DNA from 4 places in the Allobosea sp. LjRoot9 genome. Region 3 is predicted to be linked to each of the others. Evidence: predicted binding sites of a transcription regulator. Region 3 holds the regulator's gene; each other region holds the start of a gene.
What was found. The regulator LexA, encoded in region 3, represses DNA repair genes until DNA is damaged. The targets are predictions, from matches to a motif close to TGTTCNNNNTGTGTTCNG.

Region 1: the regulator LexA is predicted to act here: its motif matches at 1,659-1,676, upstream of ACSQ3P_RS24670 (DUF763 domain-containing protein).
Region 2: the regulator LexA is predicted to act here: its motif matches at 1,711-1,728, upstream of ACSQ3P_RS23625 (PA0069 family radical SAM protein).
Region 4: the regulator LexA is predicted to act here: its motif matches at 2,012-2,029, upstream of ACSQ3P_RS29625 (UvrD-helicase domain-containing protein).

What each region holds. Positions count from the first base shown of each region.
Region 1 is NZ_CAXUPC020000008.1:70,140-73,565, reverse strand. Features, by position in the region: gene ACSQ3P_RS24685 (DUF1028 domain-containing protein) at 69-794, shown strand; gene ACSQ3P_RS24680 (hypothetical protein) at 996-1,304, opposite strand; gene ACSQ3P_RS24675 (DUF3008 family protein) at 1,338-1,526, opposite strand; gene ACSQ3P_RS24670 (DUF763 domain-containing protein) at 1,688-2,968, shown strand; gene ACSQ3P_RS24665 (extensin-like domain-containing protein) at 3,045-3,426, opposite strand, start outside.
Region 2 is NZ_CAXUPC020000007.1:158,223-161,648, forward strand. Features, by position in the region: gene rnhB (ribonuclease HII) at 1-259, opposite strand, end outside; gene ACSQ3P_RS23625 (PA0069 family radical SAM protein) at 453-1,538, opposite strand; gene ACSQ3P_RS23630 (glycosyltransferase family A protein) at 1,782-2,270, shown strand; partial or broken gene ACSQ3P_RS23635 (LysR family transcriptional regulator) at 2,295-2,425, opposite strand; gene ACSQ3P_RS23640 (hypothetical protein) at 2,417-2,539, shown strand; gene ACSQ3P_RS23645 (TetR/AcrR family transcriptional regulator) at 2,649-3,251, opposite strand.
Region 3 is NZ_CAXUPC020000001.1:1,046,001-1,049,426, forward strand. Features, by position in the region: gene ACSQ3P_RS04990 (ComEC/Rec2 family competence protein) at 1-1,099, shown strand, start outside; gene lexA (transcriptional repressor LexA) at 1,093-1,812, opposite strand; gene ACSQ3P_RS05000 (molybdopterin molybdotransferase MoeA) at 1,894-3,105, opposite strand; gene moaC (cyclic pyranopterin monophosphate synthase MoaC) at 3,102-3,426, opposite strand, start outside.
Region 4 is NZ_CAXUPC020000013.1:32,703-36,128, forward strand. Features, by position in the region: gene msrB (peptide-methionine (R)-S-oxide reductase MsrB) at 1-199, shown strand, start outside; gene ACSQ3P_RS29620 (acyl-CoA dehydrogenase family protein) at 266-1,921, opposite strand; gene ACSQ3P_RS29625 (UvrD-helicase domain-containing protein) at 2,043-3,426, shown strand, end outside.

The DNA of each region.
Region 1 (3,426 bases), on a different contig from region 3:
TGTAGACGTTGCTTTGAGAACGGCAGGAACACGGATATTGCGGCATCCTGACAAGCAGGGAATACCGCATGACGTGGTCGATCATTGCGCGGGATACGCAAACCGGCGCGTTTGGCGTGCTGTGCGCGTCGCGGGCGCTGGCGGTTGGAGCGGTCGTCCCCTATGGGGCGGGTCGAACCGGCGTGATCGCGACGCAGGCTTTCGCAAATCCGTTTTTCGGCGTCGACGGCCTGAGGATGCTTGGGGAAGGTTGTTCTTCCCAGGATATCGTCTGCACCCTGGCGGCGGCCGATGAGGGTCGCGATCACAGGCAGGTGCATGTGATCGATCGCACGGGCAGCGCGGCCTGCCATACCGGCGCGGCCTGCATCGCATGGAGCGGCAGCGTCAGCGCTCCCGACGTCTCCGTCGCCGGGAACATGCTGGCAGGGCCGCAGGTCGTCGAGGCGACGCTTAACGCCTATCTCGCGGCGTCCACGCTCGATTTCGACGAGCGCCTCATCGTCGCGATGGAAGCCGGCGAATGCGAGGGCGGCGACAGCCGCGGGCGTCAGTCCTGCGCCATCCGCATCTGGAGCGATGCCCCGTTTGCGAGCTTCGATCTGCGGGTCGACGACCATTCCGAGCCGCTGAAGGAGCTTCGGCGACTCTGGCGGCTGGCGCATCAAGGCTATGCGCCGTTTCAAACGGCCCTGCCCTCCCGCGCGAAGCCGGCAGGTGTCACGGATCGGGACGCCGTCAATCGGATGTGCGCCGAATATGCCGAGACCTGGAACGCCCGACACCCAGAATAGCCGTCGATCACAGCCCCTGAAGACGCCCATCGCCCAGCCCCGTTTGCGGCCCGACGCTGGAGGTCATCGTCACCGAGATGCCGGGCCATCTGCTTCGTCCTTGCGGCCTTCATCCTGGTCATGACGCTCCTGCCCGGCAGCAAGAAGGAGGCCGTTGCGGATGCGGTCGCTCCGGAAAACGGACCTACACAGGTCCAGCCGCTATCGCTTTGCCCGTCGTGCGCGGTAGCGATCGAGATAGTCCGCGCCCCACATGGTCAACCGCGCCATGGGCCGCTGCAGAAAAGGCACGTCGGCTGCGATCAGCATCAGGCCGAGCGGCAGCATCCACACTCCCAGGAACGGAAGGATCGCGAAGATGCCGCCGAAGATCAGGACAATCCCCGCCGGAAGTCTGACCCAGCGCGATTGGGGGTACCGCAACCAACGCATCCATGACGCCAGCCTGTGCGGTAGTTCCCGCTCGATGCGCTTGAAGGCGAAGCGAAGCTCTCTTGCGCCATCCGACATGCTATTCTGCTGCCTTCGCAACCGAGACGAGGCTCACGATTTCGACACATGCTCGGGCTTGCCCTTGCGTTTGGTCGAGGCGAGCTCGTCGAGTTCGCGTTCACTCATCGATGTCTCCATCGATTTGGAAGCGCCTTTGAGTTTGCTTTTCTTGATCTCGCCGCGCTTGGCGGCCAGGGCGGCGCCTGCCGCCTTTTGCTGAGCTGCTGATTTCGCCGGCATGTCCGCCTCCTCGAATAAAGCCACTCCCAAACGGCATTTGCTAAACCGGCCAACCGCCGAGACGTTCCGCGCGATCGGCGCGGACGCCCCCTCGGACGCTCTTGGCAACTTCCGTCGGACTGCGCTATGTAAAGTTCCCGTTTCGTTCGCAAGGACCTGGCATGACGCGCCGCTCGGGCAGTGCCGATCTGCCTTTGCATCACGGCCGGGTGCCGGTCTGGCTCGCCCAGCGCATGACGCGCCTCGGCGCTGTCATCTGCGAAGCGATCATCCATCATTATGGCCGGGACGAGTTGCTGCGGCGTCTGGCCCACCCCTTCTGGTTCCAGTCCTTCGGCGCGGTGATGGGCATGGACTGGCACTCTTCGGGCATCACCACGAGCGTCATCGGCGCATTGAAGCGCGGACTGGCACCGCTCTCGGGCGAGCTCGGCCTGCATGTGTGCGGTGGGCGAGGCAGCCATTCACGGCAGACGCCCGCAGAACTGGAGCGGATCGGCGCCCGGGTCGGCTTCGACGGGCATGCGCTGGCAAAGGCAAGCCGCCTCGTCGCCAAGGTCGACAGCGCCGCCGTGCAGGATGGTTTCGACCTTTATCTGCACGGCTTCTTCGTCACCGATGACGGCCAATGGGTCGTGGTGCAGCAAGGCATGAACGGCGATGGCGGCCTCGCCCGGCGCTATCACTGGCAGTCGGAAGGGCTCGGCAGCTTCGTCGAGGCGCCCCATGCCGCCATCGATGGCAAGAACCAGGGCCGCATCATCAATCTCACCGATGCGCGCGCGAGATCGTCCCGCGACGGCCAGATTGCAATGCTGCGCGAGATTGGGCCCGATGCCATCATCAGGGAATTTTCCGCATTGGAACGCGACCGGGCCCCGCCGGTGCTGTCGTCCGCGCAGCTCGCCTTGCCGCATCTGGTGATGCCGGCCCATCACGATGTCCGGCCCAAGGACGTGATCGCCCGGCGCCTGCACGGCGCGCTCGCCGCAGCCGCCGACAGTGCCCCGGCCGATTTCTCCGAGTTGCTCCTCGTACCAGGCGTCGGGGCCCGCACCGTGCGCTCGCTTGCGATGGTGGCCGAAGTGGTCCATGGCACGCCGTGTCGCTTCGCCGATCCGGCACGCTTCTCACTCGCCCATGGCGGCAAGGACCGGCAACCCTTCGCCGTGCCCACCAAGGTCTACGACCAGACGATCGCGGTGCTGAGATCCGCGGTCGATCGGGCAAAGCTAGGGCAGGACGATCGCCTCGCCGCGATCTCGCGGCTCGACCGCGAGAGCCGCCGGCTGGAGCAGATCGCCACCGGCCCGACACTGTGCGAATATGTGACCGAGGAACGCCGGCGTTCGGCCGAGTATGGCGGGCGGAGCGTCTTTGGTTGGGAGCAACATGCGTCCGAGGCGGCCCCGGCTGCTCCAGCGAAAACGCGCCCGGCGTGACATGCGGGCGCGGAGGGTCAGACGCCCTGAGCCTTTGAAACTGTCCCAAGACGTTCCAGTTCACGCGCCAGCGCCGTCACTCGACGGTCCATTGGCAGATCTTGAAGCCACGCGGCCTTTTACGCATGTCGAGATGGAGATGATCCTTGTGAGAGCTGTCGGAGCCCGCACCGAGCACCGTCGTGAAGCGTGCGCAGGCGCTCTTTTGAAGGGATTCCCGTAAGGGACGCGTCGCGTCGTCCCGACCGGCCAGGGTGACGATTCGGCCGTCCTGCAGGCGAAGGCCGCTGAGATCAAGCGCATTGCCGGTCGCATGTTCGCTGATGGGCGCGCCTGCCATCCCATTGCGCGGCCGGCAGGCATGTCCGCCGACCCCGACCAATCCGGTCAGCTTGCCGTTCTCAGCGCCCATGATGCCGGGCAGATCGTCGCGCAGCCAGCCCAGGACTTCCAGTGCA
Region 2 (3,426 bases), on a different contig from region 3:
CGTCGATCTCGGCCGCGGTCACGCTGGCGATGCCGATCGCCAGCGCCGTCTCGGCGATCTTGTCGAACAGCGCCTCGCGGCGCGCGGCGCTGAGCGCCTTCGAATCGGCCAGCCCGGCAGGAACCTTCCCGGGGTCGAGGATCACTGCCGCCGCGACCACCGGTCCAGCCAGCGGCCCGCGCCCGACCTCGTCGATCCCGGCCAGCGGCCAGAACCCGGTTGCGATGGCTTGCGTCTCACGGCTGAAATCGGCGCTCATGCCGCGCCTTATGCAATATGCGGTGCCGGCCGGCCATGCTCTCGGCATGGCTGTCCACGTCATCCCGGCCGGTGCACTCCCCGTCATGGTCGGGCCTGTTCCGACCATCCACGTCTTCCTTCGGCGAGGGGCGTGTTCAAGAACTGGATGCTCGCCACAAGGGTGAGCATGACGATGCGGCCTCGCCGGCTCTTCAAAACAAACTCAGCTGCGCCTTTTCCTTCTCGGGCTTCAGGAACAGGTCGTTGCGCAGCCTGAGCCTCGTCGCGTTGAAGCCGAGCCGCTCGGCCGCCATCTCGAAGCGCCGCCCGATCATCCAGGCGTAAGGCCCCGAGCCGACCTGGCGCTGGCCCCAGGCCGGGTCGTAATCCTTGCCGCCGCGTGTCGAGCGGATCAGCGAGACGACATGGCGCAGTTTGTCGGGGTGGTGCGTCAGCAGCCAGTCCTGCACCAGATCCTTCACCTCCAGCGGCAGCCGCAGCAATACATAGCCCGCCTCGCGCGCGCCGGCGGCCTTGGCGGCGTCGAGGATGCGCTCGATCTCATGCTCGTTGATTGCCGGAATGATCGGCGCGACCAGCACCGTGACCGGGATGCCGGCCTCCGACAAAGCCCTGATCGTCTCCAGGCGTTTGGCCGGTGAGGCGGCGCGCGGCTCCATCGTGCGGGCGATCTTGGGATCGAGCGTGGTCAGCGAGATCGCGACCTTGGCGAGGCCTTTCGCGGCCATCGGCGCCAAGATGTCGATGTCGCGCTGGACCAGCGCCGATTTCGTCACGATCCCGACCGGGTGGTTGAACTTCGCCAGCACCTCCAGGATCGAGCGCATGATCCGCAGCTTCTTCTCGATCGGCTGATAGGCGTCGGTATTGGTGCCGATCGCGATGGTGCGCGGCTGGTAGGAGGAGGCGCTGAGCTCCTTCTCCAGCAGGATCGCCGCATCGGGCTTGGCCGTCAGCTTGCTTTCGAAATCGAGGCCCGGCGACAGGCCGAGATAGGCGTGGCTCGGCCGCGCGAAGCAATAGACGCAGCCATGCTCGCAGCCACGATAGGGATTGATCGAGCGGTCGAACGAAATATCCGGGGAGTCATTCCTGGTAATGATCGTGCGCGGCTTCTCGATCGAGACCTCGGTCTTGAAGGCCGGCAATTCTCCGAGCGTGCCCCAGCCATCATCCTCAAGGACGCGTTGCTCGGCCTCGAAGCGCCCGCCTGGATTGATCGTGGCGCCGCGTCCGCGCCGGCGTTCCGGGTCGATCCGGTGCCCGGCATAGGCCATCGGGTCGAGCGGCGCGACGCGCGCGGAAACCGAGGCGGGCTCGCTGTCATGCCGCTTGAGCGGCTGGGCCGGAATCGGCCGCGAAGAGGGCCTGGCAGAGGGCATGGCTTGGCGCATGACGCTGAACCGTCCTGAAAACCGCCGGGAATCGGCGCGTTTCTATGTTTTCAATGTGAACATATAGAGAACAGATTGCAAGTGACAGGATTGCGACATGTTGCGCTGCGTCATATGGATTTGCGCATGCTCACTGCCGTGATCCGGGCCGACGGCCCCCCCAGCCTGCTCGCCGCGACCTTCGCGGTCCTCATTCCCGCTGTCGCCGATGGATTCCTTGGCCATGCGGTCGTGGTCGATGCCACTGGCGATCGCGAGGTCGAGCGATTGGCCGACGCCACGGGCGCGAGCTATCTGCGGACGGGCGCCGCGGAGGGCTGGCATCTCGGCGCAGCGCAGGCGCGCGGGGACTGGTTGCTCCTGCTCGATGCGGGCGATGCGCCGCAGTCGCATTGGGCCCAGGTCGTCGACCGGCATCTCATGCTCGCGCCCGACAGCCCGGCCTTGATCCCTTTGCGCGGCGTCGCCGGTTCGCTGCGCGAGCGCGCGGCGATCTCCTTCGGCGCGCGGCGTTTGCGCGCCGGCCTCGTCGTGCCCAAGGGCCTCGTCCTCGCGGGCAGGCTGGGTGGCGCCCCGCGCCGCCTGTCGGTGCGGCGGGAACGGGCGGGCGCCTGAGCGCAGGCGCCGAGGTCGGGCCGGCTACCGCGCCTTGGTGCTGCCGGCCGCGAAATCGATGAAGGCGCGCAGCGCCGGGGCCATCTGCTGCCGGCTCGGATAATAGATGGGAAGCCGGGAGGGGCCGGTGACCAATCGGCCAGGAGATGGATCAGCGCGGCCGGCTCGATGCGGCAAGCGCGATCGAACTCGGCTTCCCCCACAGCTTCCTGGCGCGGCCGATGACGCGGGCGCTCTTCAGCAGCGGCGGCGAGATCGTGGGCAGGTAGGGGCACGCGACACATCGCCTGCGGAGATCGGCAGGAGCGAGTGAGCTGATGAGTGCTTGTTGCGGGGCGGTCGACAGGTCAGCGTCGCCTCTGATCTGTTATTGATTCACTAAGTGCATTTAATTTCAAGATTCATTCGATCAAAGGCATCGGCCACGCAATCTGCGAGCTTCATGTCGTTTTCGTCTCGCAACCAGATGTGTGTGGCAAAGCGGATTGCGCCAGATGACAATATAGAGGCAAATAATAGCCGATCATGAGACTCTCCACCGGGCCACAAAGTCGACAGGCCTTTCATGATAGCCTTTTCAAGATTGATTTCATTCGCGCGATTCTTGCTCTGAAGCGCCGCATTGTTTCTCATGATTTTTGCAATCGCGAGCGTTCTCTCTGCATCGAAGCGTGTCAGGTTTGAAAGGATCGCCTTGCGTACGACCTCCATGGCGGGCTCGTCAGGGGAACCTCGGGCAATGGATTCGGCAATCATCTCATAATATTCGCGCAGGTGCGAAAACAGGATTTCGTCCTTGCTGTCGAAATAATTGAACAGATGCCTTCTGGAAATCCCCGCTGAAAGGGCAATATCGGCGAGCGTCGTGGCATCGTAACCGTTCTCGAGAAATAATCGAATACTGACATTGGTTATGTGTTCGTGCTTCTCGCGACGATTGCGCTCGCGAAGGCCTTCTGATTTGGGAGATGCTTGTCGCATATCTGCCTCAACTTGATATTTCCAACCATACAGGCGTGGCCGGCGCAGCGCAAAAATCGAGATGACTGAGGTCCCAAGCCTGAGCGCGCGAGCGGCGTCGACACAAAGGCGCCTCAATCAAACTGCACTCTGTGCACTAATAGTCCCAAGAGATCGCTCCAAGGGCTGTTCGGAT
Region 3 (3,426 bases):
CGTCTTGCTGCGCGAGCCCGAGGCGCTGCTCGGGCCGAGCTTCCAGATGTCATTCGGGGCGGTAGCGGCGCTGATCGCCTTTGCCGAGCGCTGGGAGGAACGCAATCAGACCGCGCCGCCATCGCCATGGCCCTGGCCGCTGCGCCCACTCTGGATCGCCGCCAGCGGCACCGTCATCACAACCCTGCTGGCGACGGCGGCGACGGCCCCGTTCGGCGCCTATCATTTCCAGACCTTCAATCCGTTCGGGCTGCTCGGCAATGCGCTCGCCTTGCCCTTCGTCTCGCTGTTCGTCATGCCGGCTGCGGTGTTCGGAGTGCTGGCCTACCCCTTCGGCCTCGATTGGCCGGCCTGGTGGCTGATGGGCGCCGCCTCCGAGGTGGTGCTGCGGCTGGCCCACTGGGTCGCGGCGATCGACCACTCGACGCTGATCATTCCCGCCTTCGGCGAGGCCGCGCTGGTCTGCCTTGCGATGACACTGCTCTGGCTGACGCTGTGGAGCACGAAGCTTCGGCTGCTCGCCATCCTGCCGCTGGTGATGGGCGTCACGGTCGCGGCCAAGCCGGACCGGCCGGATATCGTGGTCGAACGCGACGGTTCCGGCCTCGTCGTGCGCGGAGCCGACGACCGTTTCATTCTGGCCGGCCGGCCAAGCAGCTTCGTGCTGCAACAATGGCTCGTCGCCGATGGCGATGGGCGGCAGCCCACGGATGCGAGCCTGCGCAAGAATGCGGCTTGCGATACGCAAGGCTGTGTCGTTACCGCTCGCAATGGTCGCCGGATCGCCTATGCGAAAGACCGGCTCGCCGTCATCGAGGATTGCCTGCGCGCCGACCTCGTCGTCACGCCGATACCCTGGTCGGCTCCCTGCGCAGCGAAGCTGGTCGACCGGACGGCCCTGAACCGCGACGGCGCGACCTCCCTCATCGGCACTGCAGGCGGCTGGCGTATCGTCCAGGCAGAACGGCAGGATGCCGATCGCCCCTGGATACGCAAGCGCGCGGCGACAAGCACAAGGCCCGCGCAGCAGCCTCCTGCGCGGCAGCCGGAGAGGAGCGATACGGGCGATGTGGCAGCCGAGCCCGACCGGCTTCAGTAGCGCCGCATCAGATTGACCAACCGACCCTGGATCTTGACCCGATCGGGGCCGAGCACACGGGTTTCATAAGCCGGGTTTGCGGCTTCAAGCGCGATTGACGAGCCGCGTTTGCGCAGGCGCTTCAGCGTCGCCTCTTCGTCATCGATCAGCGCCACGATGATGTCGCCGGTATTGGCGGTGTCCTGCCGGCGGATGACGACGGTGTCGCCGTCGAGAATGCCGGCCTCGACCATCGAATCGCCGCGCACCTCAAGCGCGAAATGCTCGCCGGCGCCGAGCATGTCCGCCGGCAGCGCCACACTGTGGCTGCGGCTCTGGATCGCCGAGATCGGCGTGCCGGCGGCGATCCGCCCCATCACCGGGATTGCGATCGTGGCACGCGCCTCCTCTTCGGGACCAGGGGCCGGGCGCGCCTTGCCGAGGCCGCCGCCCTGGCCGAGGCCACCTTGCACGATGGAGGGGCTGAAACGCGGGCGCGCGCCTTGTGGCATGCCGACGCCATCGGGAAGCTTGATCACCTCCAATGCGCGGGCGCGATTGGGCAGCCGGCGAATGAAGCCTCGCTCCTCCAACGCCATGATCAGGCGATGAATGCCGGATTTCGAGCGGAGATCGAGCGCGTCCTTCATTTCGTCGAAGGAGGGCGGCACGCCGCTTTCACGCAGGCGTTCCTGGATGAAGCGGAGCAATTCGAATTGTTTGCGTGTCAGCATGGTCCCCGCCAGCGCCCGCGGCGCGAATTCGAAACAAATCACGAACATCATACACGTTCGTGTTGTGTTCCGCAAGCTAACCTAGCGGAGGCGGATGATCCGGCAGGGTGCGCCTTCTTTTGCCGGCTCTGCATGGGCCGGGCGAATGACCAGCGCCCGAGCGCGCGCCAGATTGCCCAGCATCGAGGAATCCTGCTTGGCGAAGGGGCTGGCGAGCCAGCCGGCCTCGATGTGCTGAAGATCGGCGCGCAGATAATCTTCACGCTCATCATTAGCCGGCATATCAATTCCGAGGATCGCCGGTTCGCTGCGGTCGCGCGCGGGATCGGGCATGCCGAGCAGCGCCTCGATCAGCGGCGCCACGAACAGATGCCCGCAGACGATCGACGAGACCGGGTTGCCGGGTAGGCCGACGGCGACCATGGCTCCAAGCCGCCCCATCATCATCGGCTTGCCCGGCCGCATCGCGATCTTCCAGAAGCCGAGCTCCATGCCCTGGCGCTTCAAGGCCTCCTGTACGAGGTCATGCGCTCCGACCGAGGCGCCGCCGAGCGTGATCAGCACGTCAGCGCCGGCGGCTCGCGCCCGCTCGATCTTGGCGGCGAGATCGGGATGATTATCGCGTGCAATGCCGAGATCGAAGGCTGTTCCGCCGATCTCCTCGACGATCGCCGCCAGGGAATAGCTGTTCGAAGCGACGATCTGGTCGGGGCCGACTGTTTCGCCCGGCAGGACGAGTTCGTCCCCGGTCGCCAGGATCGCGACCAGGGGCTTGCGCCGAACCGGCAGGGTAGGGTGTCCGGCTGCAGCCGCGAGGCCGAGCGCGGCACTGTCGAGCCGGCGTCCCGCCGGGAGGAGGACATCGCCTTCCCGGAAATCGAGGCCGGCCGGGCGGACGAAACGCCCCGGCTGGGCGCCTTCGCGGACGCGGATGACCGTGCCGCCGACGCCATCGGCATTCTCCTGGATCAGGATCGTATCGGCACCATCGGGCATAGGCGCGCCGGTGAAGATGCGAATCGCCTCGCCGGGGCCGACCGTTCCTGCAAAGGCGCGCCCGGCCGCCGATTCGCCGATGACGCGCAGTTCATTTGCCGGCGCAAGATCCGCGGCGCGGGCTGCGTAGCCGTCCATGGCCGAATTGGCGAAAGGCGGCTGTGTCCTGAGCGCGACGATGTCGGCGCCCAGCACGCGCCCGGCGCAGGAGGCCAGCGGAACGATCTCGACGGATGTCGGCCCAGGAACGCTGTCGAGCAGCGCCTGCAGCGCGACCTTGACCGGGGTCAGGCTCATGCCGGCTGCTCCGCCTCGTAGACGCCAGATTTCCCGCCGGATTTATGCACCAGCCGGATGCCCTCGATATGCATCGCGCGATCGACCGCCTTGACCATGTCGTAGACCGTGAGACAGGCGACGCTGACGGCGGTGAGCGCTTCCATCTCGACGCCGGTCTGGCCCTTCATCTTCACCTCGACGCGCACGCGAACGCCGGGCAATGCTTCGTCGATCGTGAGATCGACGGCGATCTTGCTGATCAGCAGCGGGTGGCAAAGCGGAATCAGTTCATGCGTGCGCTTGGCCGCCATGATGCCGGCAAGCCTTGCGGTGCCGAGC
Region 4 (3,426 bases), on a different contig from region 3:
CTGGCCGAGCTTCGACCAACCGCTCGAAGGCGCAGTCGGCACGAGTCAGGACGGCAGCTTCATGATGACGCGCACCGAGGTGCATTGCGCCCGCTGCGGCGGCCATCTCGGCCATGTCTTCCCCGACGGCCCGCCCCCGATGGGCTTGCGCTACTGCATGAACGGCGTCGCGATGGATTTCGTGCCGGCGGAAGGGTGATCGAGGTAGCGCGGGGAACCCTCTCCTTACAGGAGAGGGGTTCCCCGCGCCCCTCCGGTTCGCCGTTCACCCCAGCGCCGGCACCGCTCGCCGCGCTAGGCTCCCCGCGTCCACACCGGTCGGCAGATCACCGAAATGCCCCGACCAGCCGCCATCCAGCCGGCTGGCGACAAAGGCGTCGGCGACAGCGGGCGCGGCATGGCGCAGCAGCAGCGAGGCTTGCAGCAACAGCGCCAATCGCTCGACCAGCCGCCGCGCCTGGCCTTCCTGCCGGACGAGTTCGGGCAGCGCGCTGTCCAGCGCGGCGAGCGCCGCGTCGTAGCGCCGGTCGGCGCCCTTGGCGGCGCGCAATTCGTCCTGCAGTGCCGGCAGCGCGCCTGGCTCCCGCTCCAATGAGCGCAGCACATCCAGGCAGATGACGTTGCCCGAACCCTCCCAGATCGAGTTCAGCGGCGCCTCGCGATAATGCCGCGCCATCGCGTGCTCCTCGATGAAACCGTTGCCGCCATGGCATTCCAGCGCCTCGACGAGAACGGCCGGCGTGCGCTTCGCAACCCAGTATTTCGCGATCGGCGCGCCGATCCGCGCGAGCAATCGCTCGCTCTGCGAAGTCTCCTGCCGGTCCACCGCCGCAAACAGCCGAAAGGCGAGCCAGGCAGCGGCCTCTGCCTCGATGGCAAGATCGGCGAGGACGTTCTGCATGATCGGCTGGTCGATCAGCGCCCGCTGGAAAGCGTGCCGGTGCGCGCAGTGATGCGCGGCCTGCGCCACCGCCTGCCGCATCAGCCCGGCGGAGGCGGCGGCGATGTCGAGCCGGGTGTTGTGGTTCATCGCAAGCCCGGTCCGCAGGCCCCGTCCCGGCTCGCCGAGCATATGCCCGATCGCGCCGCGAAACTCGATTTCCGACGAGGCATTGGAGCGGTTGCCGCATTTCTCCTTGAGCCGCTGGATCGCGATGCCGTTGCGCTCGCCCGATGGCAGCCAACCGGCCACGACGAAGCAGGAGACGCCCTCCTCCGTGCGCGCCAACGTCAGGAAGACGTCGGAATGCGGCACGGAGAAGAACCATTTCTGCCCGAAGAGCGAATGCGTGCCGTCGCCATTGTCCCTGGCGACCGTCTGCGTCTGGCGCAGATCCGAGCCGCCTTGCGTCTCCGTCATCGCCATGCCGACGGTCGCCCCGGTCTTGGTCGCGGCCGGCCCTTGCCGGCTGTCATAGGCGTTGGAGGTGATGAGCGCGCCCCATTCCGCCCAGCGCGCCGCATCCTGCTTCAGGATCGGGATTGCCGAATAGGTCATGCTGATCGGGCAGCAGACTCCGCTTTCCGCGCCGTACCAGAGATATTGCAGCGCCGCGCGCGCGACCTGCGCGCCCGGCCCCGGCCGGTTCCAGCACAAGGCATGCGTCTCCTGGCCGATGGTCAGGCTCATCAACTCGTGCCAGGCCGGATGGAAGGCGATCTGGTCGATGCGATTGCCGAAGCGGTCATGCGTGCGCGCCTCCGGCGTGAAGCGGTTGGCGAGCCGCGCCAGCTCCTGCACCTGGGCGGAGCCGACGCAGCGCCCGGTCTCGTGCAGGCGGTCCCTGGCCCAATCCGCAGCAAAAGCCGATATCGCCGCCTGCAGCACCGGATCGGCCGCGAAGGCGTCATAATCGGCCAAGGGTGGGGCCTGGTTCGTGACCTCATAGGTGGAATAGCGGGGAGCGGTGTCCATGGTCATCGGCACGCATCCTGACTAAGGATTCGACGGTGCATTCAACGCCCATCCGTCTTGTCCAGCAATCCGCCGCACAACACCCTATATTGACGCCAGAACGAATCACGATCGAGCGCTGCGCACCTTGTCCGACCACAACGCCACCTCCGCCCCCTTGCCTCGCCCCGGCGGCCTCGCTGCGCGCGCTGCGGCGGCTCCCGCCGCCGGCTATCTCGCGGGCCTGAACCCGGAGCAGCGCCTCGCCGTCGAGGCCACGGACGGCCCCGTGCTCGTGCTGGCCGGTGCCGGCACCGGCAAGACGCGCGTGCTGACGACCCGCATCGCCCATCTCATCGCGACCAACCGTGCCTATCCCTCGCAGATCCTGTCGGTGACCTTCACCAACAAGGCGGCGCGCGAGATGAAGGAGCGCATCGCCCATCTCGTCGGCCCAGTCGCCGAGGGCATGCCGTGGCTCGGCACCTTCCACTCGATCTCGGCCAAGCTGCTGCGCCGCCATGCCGAACTGCTCGGCCTGCGCTCGGACTTCACCATCCTCGACACCGACGACCAGATCCGCCTGATGAAGCAGGTGATCGCGGCGGCCGATATCGACGAGAAGCGCTGGCCGGGCCGCATGCTGGCGGGCTTCATCGATAGCTGGAAGAACCGCGGCCTGGCGCCCAAGGATGTCCCACCCGGCGAGGCCGCGGTCTTCGCCAATGGCAAGGGCGGCGCGCTCTACCACGCCTATCAGGAGCGCTTGAAGACGCTGAACGCCGTCGATTTCGGCGACCTGCTGCTGCACTGCCTGACGCTGTTCCGCGACAATCCCGATGTTCTCGCAACCTATCACGAGCGCTTCCGCTACATCCTGGTCGACGAGTATCAGGACACCAACACCGCCCAATATCTCTGGCTGCGGCTGCTCGCCCAGGGCCGGCGCAACATCGCCTGCGTCGGCGACGACGACCAGTCGATCTATGGCTGGCGCGGCGCCGAGGTCGACAACATCCTGCGCTTCGAGCACGATTTTCCCGGCGCCACCGTCGTCCGGCTGGAGCGCAATTACCGCTCGACCGGGCATATCCTCGCCACCGCCTCCAAGCTGATCGCCCGCAATGAGGGCCGGCTCGGCAAGACGCTGCGCACCGAGGATGTCGAGGGCGAGAAGGTCACCATCACCGGCGCCTGGGACAGCCAGGAAGAAGCCAGGCTGATCGGCGACGAGATCGAGAGCCTGCAGCGCAACGGCCATAACCTCTCCGAGATCGCGATCCTGGTGCGCATCTCGGCGCAGATGCGCGAGATCGAGGATCGTTTCGTCCATCTCGGCCTGCCCTATCGCGTCATCGGCGGCCCGCGCTTCTATGAGCGTGCCGAAATCCGCGACGCCATGGCCTATCTGCGCTGCGTCGTCTCGCCGACCGACGACCTTGCCTTCGAGCGCATCGTCAATGTGCCCAAGCGCGGGCTCGGCGACGCCACCATCCAGATCCTGCACAACCACGCCCGCGCATCCCAGGTCT